2 regions of the Pedobacter sp. GW456-11-11-14-TSB4 genome follow, and region 2 is predicted to be linked to the other one. Evidence: riboswitches for the same ligand, from Rfam matches in the RefSeq annotation. Region 2 holds a riboswitch; the other holds the start of a gene.
What was found. Region 2 has a riboswitch for S-adenosylmethionine ahead of AC07XU_RS12900 (O-acetylhomoserine aminocarboxypropyltransferase/cysteine synthase family protein). Riboswitches for the same ligand answer to the same signal wherever they lie in the genome.

Region 1: linked by a shared signal. The riboswitch ahead of metH (methionine synthase) and the one ahead of AC07XU_RS12900 (O-acetylhomoserine aminocarboxypropyltransferase/cysteine synthase family protein) in region 2 are both predicted to bind S-adenosylmethionine.

What each region holds. Positions count from the first base shown of each region.
Region 1 covers NZ_JBWKZK010000001.1:664,549-670,973, reverse strand. The annotation lists gene metH (methionine synthase) at 1-3,549, opposite strand, end outside; SAM riboswitch class I at 3,708-3,811, opposite strand; gene fcl (GDP-L-fucose synthase) at 3,953-4,879, opposite strand; gene dxs (1-deoxy-D-xylulose-5-phosphate synthase) at 4,920-6,425, opposite strand, start outside.
Region 2 covers NZ_JBWKZK010000003.1:267,922-274,346, forward strand. The annotation lists gene AC07XU_RS12890 (homoserine dehydrogenase) at 458-1,699, opposite strand; gene AC07XU_RS12895 (homoserine O-acetyltransferase family protein) at 1,787-2,839, opposite strand; gene AC07XU_RS12900 (O-acetylhomoserine aminocarboxypropyltransferase/cysteine synthase family protein) at 2,888-4,201, opposite strand; SAM riboswitch class I at 4,474-4,586, opposite strand; gene epsC (serine O-acetyltransferase EpsC) at 4,822-5,622, shown strand; gene cysM (cysteine synthase CysM) at 5,619-6,425, shown strand, end outside.

The DNA of each region.
Region 1 (6,425 bases), on a different contig from region 2:
CGTTGGGTACATTGCGTAACTTTCGGTTAGGCGTAGTCCAATTTTATTTTCAGCATCGAGCAAGCTAAACAAAGTTCCTTTTTCGGTATGCTCCGGACAAGCAGGGTAGCCTGGTGCCGGACGAATACCCGCGTATTCTTCTTTAATTAATTCTTGATTGCTCAAACTTTCTTCTTTTGCATAGCCCCAATATTCTTTTCTAACCAATTCATGCATCCGCTCTGCGAAAGCCTCTGCCAGCCGGTCTGCTAAAGCTTTAATCATGATGCTATTGTAATCATCGTGGTTTTTCTCAAATTCTTCTACCAAAGCATCAATACCAATACCGGTTGTAACAGCAAAACCACCAAAATAATCTTGCACACCACTTTCTTTTGGGGCGATAAAATCAGATAAAGCATAATAAGGCTCACCAGCCATTTTTTCTGCCTGTTGGCGAAGGGTGTGAATAGTTTTCAGTTTAAGGTTTTCAGTTTTCAGATGTGTGTTGTCTGAAAACTGTGAATTGACAACTGTTAGCTGAATATCGTCTCCAACTGAGTTTGCTGGCCAAAAGCCAATTACACCTTTGGCTGTCAGTAGTTTTTCATCAACAACTTTATTTAACAAAACTTGTGCGTCGTTAAATAGTTTTTTTGCTTCATCACCCACATTTTTATCATCAAATATTTTTGGGTAGCTACCGCGAAGTTCCCAAGTATGGAAAAATGGGGTCCAGTCGATGTAAGGAACTAGCTCTGCTAATGGATAATCCTCAAAAATTTTGGTTCCGGTAAAAGTAGGGGCTGCTGCAACTTTCGTTAAATCTATTTGAAATTTGTCTGCTCTTGCTTCTTCAATTGTTTTAAATCTTTTATCAGAACGTTTATTGAGGTGAGCTTCACGAGCTTTGTCATACTCTGCTCTAATCCCTGCTACATAATCTCCTTTAGCTTCAGGGTTCATTAATGTACTGCAAACCGTTACACTTCTAGATGCATCTAACACATGAATTGCTGGGCCTGAATAGTTTGGGGCAATTTTTACTGCAGCATGTATTCTAGACGTAGTAGCGCCACCAACTATCAAAGGAACAGTAAAACCTTCACGTTCCATTTCTTTGGCAAAATGAACCATTTCATCTAAAGAAGGGGTGATCAAACCGCTTAGGCCTATAATATCTGCGTTAATTTCTTTTGCTTTTTTAATGATTTCTTGAGCAGGAACCATAACCCCCATATCTATCACTTCGAAATTATTGCAAGCCAAAACTACACCCACAATATTTTTACCGATATCATGTACATCACCTTTTACGGTTGCTAGTAAAACCTTGCCTGCAGAGGAACTTTGGTCTTGATCAGGATTGTCTAGCTTTTCTTGCTCGATGAATGGAAGTAGATAAGCAACTGCTTTTTTCATTACCCTAGCAGATTTTACAACTTGTGGTAAAAACATTTTCCCTGCGCCAAACAAATCGCCTACAATATTCATCCCATCCATTAATGGGCCTTCAATTACTTGAATTGGTCTGGCATATTTTTGGCGAGCTTCTTCTACATCTTCATCTAAATATTCAACAATACCTTTTACCAACGAGTGTGATAATCGATCTTCAACTGTTTCTTTTCTCCATTCTTCATCTCTAACTATTTCTTTGCCTTTACTTTTAATGGTATCAGCATATTCTACCAAACGTTCGGTTGCATCATCTCTTCGGTTCAGTAATACATCTTCAACACGTTCTAATAATTCTGGCGGAATTTCCTGATATACCTCTAACATTCCGGCGTTAACAATTCCCATGTCTAAACCAGCTTGAATAGCATGATATAAAAAAGCAGAGTGCATCGCTTCGCGTACCGTATTGTTACCTCTAAAAGAGAAAGAAATGTTAGATACACCGCCACTTACTTTAGCATGTGGCAAGTTTTGTTTAATCCACCTTGTGGCATTAATAAAATCTACCGCATAATTGTTGTGCTCTTCTAAACCTGTAGCAACGGTTAAAATATTTGGGTCGAAGATGATATCTTGAGCAGGGAAACCAATTTCGCTAACTAAAATGTCATAGCTTCTTTTACAGATTTCAATTCTTCTTTCGTAATTATCTGCTTGTCCTTGCTCATCAAATGCCATTACAACAACGGCAGCGCCGTATTGCATAATTTTGCGGGCACTTTCTCTAAATTTATCTTCGCCTTCTTTTAAGGATATGGAGTTAACGATGCCTTTCCCTTGCAAACATTTTAAGCCATTTTCTATCACCGACCATTTTGATGAATCGACCATGATGGGTAATTTGGCAATATCAGGTTCTGAAGCAATTAGATTTAAGAATTTAGTCATGGCGGCTTCCGAATCCAACATCCCTTCATCCATGTTCACATCGATGATTTGCGCACCTCCCTCTACTTGCTGTAAGGCTACTGCAAGGGCCGCTTCATAATCGCCACCTAAAATTAATTTAGAAAATTTTGGCGAACCAGTAATATTTGTTCTTTCACCAATGTTTACGAAAATACTTTCGGGCGTAATGGTTACAGGCTCTAAACCACTCAAACGCATAAAAGGCTCAATGTAAGGGATTTTGCGAGGTTCTGCTTTTCTTGCTTTTGCAGCAATGCAGCCTATATGCTCTGGAGTTGTACCACAGCAACCGCCAACAATATTTACAAAACCTGCAGCAATAAAATCATCTACCAAATGAGCAGTTTCATGAGGCATTTCATCATAAGCGCCAAATTCATTTGGCAAACCTGCATTAGGATAGGCCGAAACATAGCATCCCGCTTTTGCGGCTAATTCTTCAATATGCGGGCGCATTTCTTTTGCTCCTAAAGCGCAATTGAAACCAATACTTAGTGGTTTTGCATGCATCACTGAGTTTAAGAAAGCTTCGGCAGTTTGTCCAGATAAAGTTCTACCAGAAGCGTCGGTAATAGTGCCAGAAATCATAATTTCAAGCTTTCTGCCGATTACTTCTTCATATTTTTTTATAGCAACTATGGCTACTTTAGCATTTAAAGTATCAAATATGGTCTCTATTAATAAAACATCTGCTCCTCCATCAACCAAGCCTCTCACTTGTTCGTAGTACGCTTCCTCCAATTCATCAAAATAAACTGCTCTGTAGCCCGGGTCGTTTACATTTGGCGACATAGACAAAGTTCTATTTGTTGGGCCAATAGCGCCAGCTACAAAACATTTACGATCTGGGTTAGCTGCCATAAATTCTGTAACAGCTTCTTTTGCAACTCTTGCGCCCTCAAAACTTAGTTCGTAAGAAAGATCTTCCATTTGGTAATCTGCCATGGAAATTCGCTGTGTACTAAAAGTATTGGTCTCTATAATGTCAGCACCTGCTTTTAAATATTCAAGGTGAATAGCTTTGATGATATCAGGGCGAGTAATGTTAAGTAAATCGTTATTGCCTTTTACATCATACGGGTGTGTAGCAAAGCGATCTCCTCTGAAATCTTCTTCAGTTAAGGTGTAGCGCTGAATCATGGTGCCCATTGCACCATCTATAATTAAAATACGTTTTTCTAGTTCTTCTCTAATGCTCATAATTTGTAGTAGCAAGTCGCTAGTATCAAGTATCAAGAATTCCTGATAAATGCACTAATTTCATACCTGAGACAAATATATACCCTGCACTTCGGCTCTCGATATTTGAGACACTATATGATAATAAAAGCTTATCCTAAAATAGGGAATGGTGTTCGAACTTATCTTCTCTCGCCACTGCTGAGATTAGAAATTAGCACCTTGTTGGCACAGGTTGCTAAGACTTCTTTGGGTCTATTCCCTCCATCTTTCTTAATAAGCAATACAAAGGTGCAACAAAGCATTATCAATTCCAAAAAAGTAAGTGCTAATGCCAAATAAAATTACAAAGGCTACGCAAATATGCCCAGCCATCGGTATAATATTTTGTGCTTGATGTTTATTTGCAAGCTAAACTTGAAGATCAATGATTTGAAAGATAATCCTGATAAGCTAAATTTAAACCCTTTTCTAAATTAATTTGGTGCTTCCAACCTAAATTATGAAGCTTAGTAACATCCATTAATTTACGAGGAGTACCGTCAGGCTTGCTTTCATCAAATGTAATATGGCCTTCAAATCCTACAATTTTTTGTATAAGTAAAGCAAGATCTTTAATTGTCAAATCATCGCCTGTACCAATATTAATTAAATGAGGTTCGTTGTAGGTTTGCATTAAAAAATAACAGGCATCGGCTAAGTCATCAGCAAATAGAAATTCACGCATCGGCTTTCCTGAGCCCCAAATTACCACTTCTTCAGCATTTGATTTTTTAGCTTCATCAAACCTTCTTATTAAGGCAGGTAAAACATGTGAGTTTTGTGGGTGATAATTATCGTTATAGCCATATAAATTTGTTGGCATTACCGAAATGAAGTTACATCCATATTGCGCTCTGTAAGCATCGCACATTTTTATGCCAGCAATTTTGGCAATGGCGTAGGGCTCATTGGTTTCTTCTAACAATCCTGTTAATAAATATTCTTCCTTTAATGGTTGAGGAGCAAGTTTAGGGTAGATGCAACTTGAACCTAAAAACATTAGTTTTTTAACACCATTTAAATAAGATTGATGAATAACATTATTTTGTATCGCTAGGTTTTCATACAAAAAATCAGCACGATAAGTGTTGTTTGCGATAATGCCACCTACCTTTGCTGCAGCTAAAAAAACATATTCAGGTTTTTCTGTATTAAAAAAGGCCTCAACTGCTTTTTGATCTCTTAAATCGAGTTCGGCTGATGTTTTAATGATTAGATCTGTGTAGCCTTCTTTTTGTAGTTTTCTATAAATGGCCGAGCCAACCATACCACGATGGCCAGCAACGTATATTTTCGAATTTTTTTCCAATTGAGTTTGTTTTAAGCGCTCTGCATTTTAAGGTGCTGGCCTAAGAAGCTATTGTTTTTGTAGTTCTACTAACTGCTAATTTTTTTACTTCGGCAACTATAGCACCTTTATCATATTGGCAAATTGCCCATAATTCTGGTTGTTCTCCATGTTCAATAAACTCATCTGGAATACCTAAGCGAGTTACATTGGCATTGTAATTATGGTCTGCCATAAATTCTAATATCGCACTTCCCATGCCACCTTGTAAACAGCCATCTTCTATTGTGATGACGTTTTTAAAACGTGTAAATACATCGTGTAGCATTGCTGCGTCTAGTGGTTTTACAAATCTTAAATCAAAATGTGCGGGAAAAATGCCTTCACTATTTAATTCTTGGCAAGCCTCAACAGCGAAATTACCTACATGACCAATTGATAAAATGGCTACATCTTCTCCATCGCAAATTTTTCTGCCTTTTCCAATTTCTAATGCTTTAAAAGGTCTCTTCCAATCGGGCATAACACCGTTTCCACGAGGGTAACGGATGGTGAATGGGCCAACATTTTCTTGCTGCGCAGTGTACATTAAGTTGCGAAGTTCTTCCTCGTTCATAGGTGAGGCCACCACCATATTCGGGATACATCGCATGTATGCTAAATCGTATGCCCCATGGTGTGTAGCGCCATCAGCACCTGCTAAACCTGCTCTATCTAAACAAAAAACTACATTTAGGTTTTGTATAGCCACATCGTGGATAACCTGATCATAAGCTCTTTGCATAAAGCTAGAGTAAATATTACAGAATGGCACCAAACCTTGAGTAGCTAAACCCGCCGAAAAAGTAACAGCATGTTGCTCGGCAATACCAACATCAAAAGCTCTGTGAGGCATCGCTTTCATCATGATATTGAGTGAGCAGCCAGAAGGCATTGCAGGTGTAATACCTACAATTTTGGCATTAGCCTCAGCCAATTCTACCATGGTATGTCCAAAAACATCTTGGTATTTTGGGGGTTGAGGTTTATCAGAAACTGATTTTTTAATTTCTCCAGTAATTTTATCAAATAAACCTGGTGCATGCCATTTGGTTTGGTCTTTTTCAGCTAATGCGAAACCTTTACCTTTTACGGTTACACAATGTAACAACTTAGGACCGGGAATAGCCGATAAATCTTTAATAACGGCTGCTAAACGTTTTACATCGTGCCCATCGACAGGGCCAAAGTATCTAAAGTTTAGGGCTTCGAATAGGTTGCTTTGTTTTAGTAAAGTTCCCTTAATACTTTTCTCAATTTTTTTAACGTATTTATGTGCATTTGGACCAAGTTCAGAGAGCTTGCTTAGTACACTTGATACGTCATCGCGAAAGCGATTATATGATTTCGAGGTAGTGATATTGGTTAAATATTCTTTTAAAGCACCAACATTTGGATCTATAGACATACAATTGTCGTTTAAGATTACCAAAACGTTAGAGTTTTCTATTCCGGCATGGTTCAATCCTTCGAAAGCAAGGCCAGCTGTCATGGCTCCATCACCAATTACAGCAACATGTTGGCGGTC
Region 2 (6,425 bases):
ATAAGATAGGATATCAAGGTCTGTGGCTCACAGACCTTTTTTTGTGCGAGGAGTATTTCAGGTACTTTTTTGCAAGCTTTTGAGTTTGAAAAAGAAAGTTGCTACTTATCGGTTTATTCAGTCCCGCTCTCGTTTCAAGTCCTCGTTTCGTGCCTCACTGCGGGCTTTTCACTAAATCGGGTTTATATTTTAAAGTTCGTGGTTCTTGGCGGTGGCAACCCCTCATAGTTGTAAAAGCTATTGTACCTAAACCCGATGGTAGTGAACACGTAGGGTCAACCCTTGCGGTTGACCAGAAGTAAAACGAACAGCGGGAACAATTTTTAATTACTTTACTGCTTTTGCTTTTCAAAAAAATATTTTGCGCTCTTTGTGCTTTTGCTGTTAATTGTAGCTAAAAAGCAAAAGCCCCGACATCCATCGAGGCTTTGTGCATCAAAACAAAACAAAAAAAAATCTAGTTTGCAAAAACGCCTTCTTCTGCAATGGCTGCAATATCTTGTTGACTGTAAGTTAACTTGCCAGTTTGTGCAATAAATACATCTTTATTTAACAACAATTCGCGGTGTGCGATTAGGTTTTTTAAACTTATACTGCCAATTACATACTTGTAATCGTTACGAGAGAAACGTTCTGAAATATTTTCCACTTCTAATTTTTCAACTGTATATTCATGAACGTATCTTAAATAAACTTCTATACTCACTTTGTCAGTATGGATAAGTCCATCTTGTTGGTGGTATTTTTTGTACTCATAACGATAATCATAGCGTAAAGCTGCAATGTCCGAAAGTACTGCCGCACCGGTTGGATGTCCACCTGCACCTTTACCGAAGAAGAATTGTTTATCCGCAAATGCTGCCTGTACAGTTACGCCATTGTATTCATTTTCTACGTTGTACAGAAAATCATCAGACTTCACAAATTTAGGAAGCACATAGGTTACCACTTGTTTGGTACTAATTTTACGAGCGGTTGGTACCAATTTAATTTTAAAATTCTTTTCTCTTGCGTATTGAATATCAGCATCAGAAATGTTTTGAATACCCACATTTAAGATTTGATCTGGATTGATAAATAAGCCGTAAGCATGAGCTGTAGCGATAGTTAACTTAAATTTAGGATCGTAGCCTCCAACATCTAAAATCGGATCGGTTTCTGCAAAACCTAAGTCTTGAGCTTGTTTTAATGCAGTAGAATAGGCTAAACCTTCATTAAATATCTTCGATAAAATATAATTTGATGAACCATTAAAAATTCCGCTGATGCCATGTAAAAGTTCATTATCATAATATTCTTCCAAATTTCTAATAATTGGAATACTACCGCAAACTGCACCTTCATACAATAACGATGTGCCATTTTCTGCCTGTAATTTCACTAATTCTGCTAAATGTGTAGCAATCATTTTTTTGTTAGCAGAAACTACATTTTTACCACTGCTCAATGCTTTTTTAACAATTCTAAAAGCTACTTCTGCATCATCAATTAACTCAACAATGGTATTTATTTCTTGATTATCTAAAATTTCATCATGATTGGTGGTAAATAAATTCGCATCTAAAGATCTTTGCTTTTCAGGATTTTTGATGGCAATTTTTACTATTTCTAAATTTAAGTTTTGGCCACGGATGATGTCATGTAATCCTTGTCCAACTACACCAAAACCAAATAATCCAATTTTTAATTTTTTACTCATTTCTTTTTTTGTGATTACTCAGATAAAATGATTTCACTGATTTTATCTGTTTTATTTTTTATTCTGTTTAGTCTTTCTGAGTTAAGCTTAAGCTATTCTACTTAATTTTATAATTTTTTTGTCTGCGTTGTTTTTTAAAAAATTGCCGATAATATTTGTAAGCTTATCAGTTTCTATTAAAAAGCCATCATGCCCATAAGCGCAGTTTATGGCGCTAAATTGTGCATCGGTAATATGTTCGGCTAAAAATTTTTGCTCAGAAACAGGAAACAAAACATCATTTTCAATACCAATAACCAACGTGTTTGATTTTACTTCGGCCAATGCCGCAATAATACTTTTTCTTCCTCTGCCAACATTATGACTATCCATCGCTTTGCTTAAATACCAATAACTGTATGCGTTAAAGCGCTTACAAAGTTTTTCTCCTTGATGATTTTGGTAAGAAGAAGCTCTGTATCCAGTAGTTTTATCGTTAACACTTTCAACTTGGGTATCAGCATAGGCCTGATAAGTTCTGTATGATAGTAAAGCAATGCTTCTTGCTACCTTAAGACCTTTTAAACCACCATTTGGCTGATTAGCATAAAAAGTTCTGTCGGTGCTAATTGCCAAACGCTGACTTTCGTTAAATGCAATACCCCACGGAGAATGAACTGCATTTGTGGCAACCAAAATTAAATTTTCTATGGTTTGTGTTTTTGCCAATGACCATTCCAATGCTTGCTGTCCACCTAACGAACCGCCTATTAAAACCTTAATTTTATCAATACCTAAATGGTTCGCTAGCAAATTGTGTGCAGCTGCTAAATCTCTAATGGTAAATTCTGGAAATGATAAAAAGTATGGTTGCCCAGTAATTGGATTTATACTTAACGGATTTGTTGTGCCATAATTAGAGCCTAAAATATTTGCACATACAATGAAATGTTCTTCAGGATTAAATAGATCATTATTACCAAATAATCCTTTCCACCAATCTAAAACATCAGCATTTGCGGTAAGCGCATGACAAGCCCAAATCACATTATCTTTTTTATCATTCAGTTTACCAAAAGTTTGATAAGCAATTTCTAGATTGCGTAATTTTTTACCGCTTTCTAGTTTGAATATTTTTGGATGTTTATATGTAGAAGACATTTTGTAAAGTTGAATTGTTGAAATGTTGAAATGTTTTGGCCAAATGAACTATTGAACCAATGAACCAATTGTAGCAAAAGCCTGCTCAAAATCTGCTTTAATATCATCAATATGCTCAATACCAACAGAAACTCTCAGTTGATTTGGATAAACTCCAGCGGTTAATTGTTCTGCTTCGCTTAATTGTTGGTGAGTGGTTGCAGATGGCTGGATAATTAAAGTTTTGGCATCACCAACATTAGCCAAATGGCTTATTAACTTCAAATTATCAACAAAGTTGATGGCGTTTTCTTTACTTCCTTTGAGCTCGAAAGACAACACTCCACCAAATCCATTTCTTAAATATTTTTTAGCATTAGCATGATAAGGGCTAGTTTCTAAACCTGGGTAATTTACTTTTGCAACAGCCGGATGATTTTCTAACCAAGTAGCTAAAGCCAAAGCGTTTTCTACATGGCGTTGCACACGAAGCGATAAAGTTTCTAAACCTTGTATTAATAAAAATGAATTAAAAGGAGAGATGGCAGGGCCGAAATCTCTTAAACCTTCTACACGAGCACGAATGATAAATTGGATATTACCGAATGGGCCATCTTGACCAAAAACATCTCCAAAAACTAAACCGTGGTAACCATCAGACGGTTCACTAAATTGAGGGAACTTTCCATTCGCCCAATTGTAATTTCCACCATCAACAATTACACCTCCAATACTTGTTCCGTGTCCGCCTATCCACTTTGTGGCAGATTCTACAACAATATGTGCACCATGCTCTAGGGGTTTAAATAAATATCCGCCAGCACCAAAAGTATTGTCTACAATTAAAGGCAAATCATGCTGTTTAGCTATTGCAGCAATTTGTTCAAAATCTGGAACACTAAAAGCAGGGTTTCCAATCGTTTCTACATAAATGGCTTTAGTGTTTTCATCTATTAAATCAACAAAGCTTTGAGGCTCGTCTATATTCGCAAATTTAACTTCAATCCCTAAGCGTTTGAAAGCTACTTTAAATTGATTGTAAGAACCTCCGTACAAATGGTTAGATGAAACAAAGTTATCACCTGCTTGCAAAATATTATTTAATGCAATAAACTGTGCAGCTTGTCCAGAGCCAACTGCCAAAGCTGCAACACCGCCTTCTAAAGCTGCAATTCTTTTTTCAAAAACATCTGTAGTTGGGTTCATTAATCTGGTATAAATGTTTCCAAATTCTTTTAAACCGAAAAGATTTGCACCGTGTTCAGAGTTTTTAAAGCCGTAAGAGGTTGTTTGGTAAATTGGTACTGCTCTAGATCCAGTTGTTGGATCTATTTCCTGACCTGCATGTAGTTGTAGTGTTTCGAATTTATGTTGAGTTGACATTTTGATTTACAATTTTAGATTTACGATTTACGATTTGTTGTTAGCCGAATTTGGCTTAAGTGATATTGCGTATCCCGTTAATCGGGACCTTCAGAAATGAAATATTTTTACAGAGCCGAAGTTTTTATTTAGTACATGCAAATGCACATACAATTCATAGCAAAAATATTTGCGCATAGCTGATTAGAAATCAATACTGAAGCCTCATTTTTAGCTTTAAACTTAAGAATATCGCTACCAAGCGAAATAGAATTTAATTTTTTCATCTTCTTAATTTATATTTCCAAACAACACCATGTTGAGTGGTCAGGAATTGGCACCTTCTCCGTTAGGGAGGGTTGCCAGTGGGTCTTAGAGCCTGTCTCTCGCCACTTCTTTATAAATCAATAACCATGTTGGTAATTGACTTTTACTTGGTTTTTCCAAATAATGTTTCAAATATAGTATGAAATATTTAATACTGCAAAATATAATTCTGATTATTTTTTATTATACTGATAATAAGTAAATTACAATGATATATTTACTGGCTATTTTTAATTTGGCATTATACTGACTTAAATAATTACCTATCAAACTAAAGTATAGTAACTTTGTAGTTTAAATTAAAACTTTCAATAGTGGATAATTATTTTTTAGATAGTATCATTTTTCGCCAAAAGCAGCAACAGGTAGTTCCATCTAACCAAACCATTGCTAATTGGGCTCAAAATCTACTCAACCTCATATTTCCTGAAAGAGGAGCATCAACTAATTATACACATGATGTATTAAAAGGCGTATTTTTTGAGTCAAAGGAAGAGTTACAATTGATCTTAAAATCAACTAAAGATTGTAAATCTGATAGACACAAAGCTATCGCAGACGGCTTTTTTGAACAATTGCCAGAAATTTATCGCAAACTAAATACAGATTTAGCTTCGCTAGTAAACGGCGATCCGGCAGCACAAAGTGAGTTTGAAATCATAAGATGTTATCCAGGTTTTTTTGCTACCGCGATGTATCGTTTTGCGCATGAATTATACCTGCTTGATGTTCCATACATTCCGCGTATCATAACCGAATATGCCCATACAGTAACAGGAATAGACATTCATCCGGCAGCAGTGATAGGCGAATATTTATACATAGATCATGGAACTGGCCTTGTTATTGGAGAAACTACCGTGATTGGTAACTATGTAAAATTATATCAAGGTGTAACTTTAGGCGCTTTAAGTGTAGATAAATCAAAGTCGAATACCAAAAGGCACCCAACTATCGGAAACCATGTAGTAATTTATTCTGGAGCAACCATTTTAGGCGGTTTAACGGTTATTGGCGAGCGTAGTATTATAGGCGGAAATGTTTGGTTAACTACAAGTGTTCCAGAAAATTCTACAGTTTTTCATCAAGCAGAAATTAAAATTAAATCATCATGAAAACCATTATCGATTGCATTGGAAACACACCGCTAGCGGAAATTAGGTATTTAAATACCAATCCTGATGTTAAAATTTACGCAAAGCTGGAAGGAAATAATCCTGGTGGTAGCGTTAAAGATCGAGCGGCTTTAAATATGATTCGCAGTGCGATGGAACGTGGGGAAGTTGATAAAAACACGAAATTAATTGAAGCAACCAGCGGCAATACAGGAATTGCCTTAGCTATGATTGCCTCCATTTATGGGATTGAAATTGAACTGGTAATGCCATCAAGCTCAACCAGAGAACGTACTTTAACCATGGAGGCTTTTGGTGCTAAAGTTACTTTACTTGATTCTATTGAAATTTGTAGAGATTATGCAGAAGAAAAAGGTAATCGAACTGGTTATTATTTATTGAACCAATTTGCCAATGCTGATAATTATTTAGCACACTATAAAACTACTGGTCCAGAAATTTGGAATGATACGAATGGACAAATTACTCATTTTGTAAGTAGTATGGGTACAACAGGGAGTATAATGGGTAATTCAAGATATTTGAAAGAGAAAAATTCAGCTATTCAAATTGTGGGTTGCCAACCAACAGAAGAGTCATCTATTCCGGGAATTCGCCGCTGGCCAATTGAATATTTGCCAAAAATTTATGAGCCAGAACGTTTAGACCGAATTATGGATGTTTCTCAGCAAGATGCCACAATGGCTGCTCGAGCTTTAGCTAAAAAAGAAGGTATTTTTGCAGGTATGAGTAGTGGAGGCGCTTTGCATTGTGCTTTGCAATTAGCCGAAGAATTGGAAAGC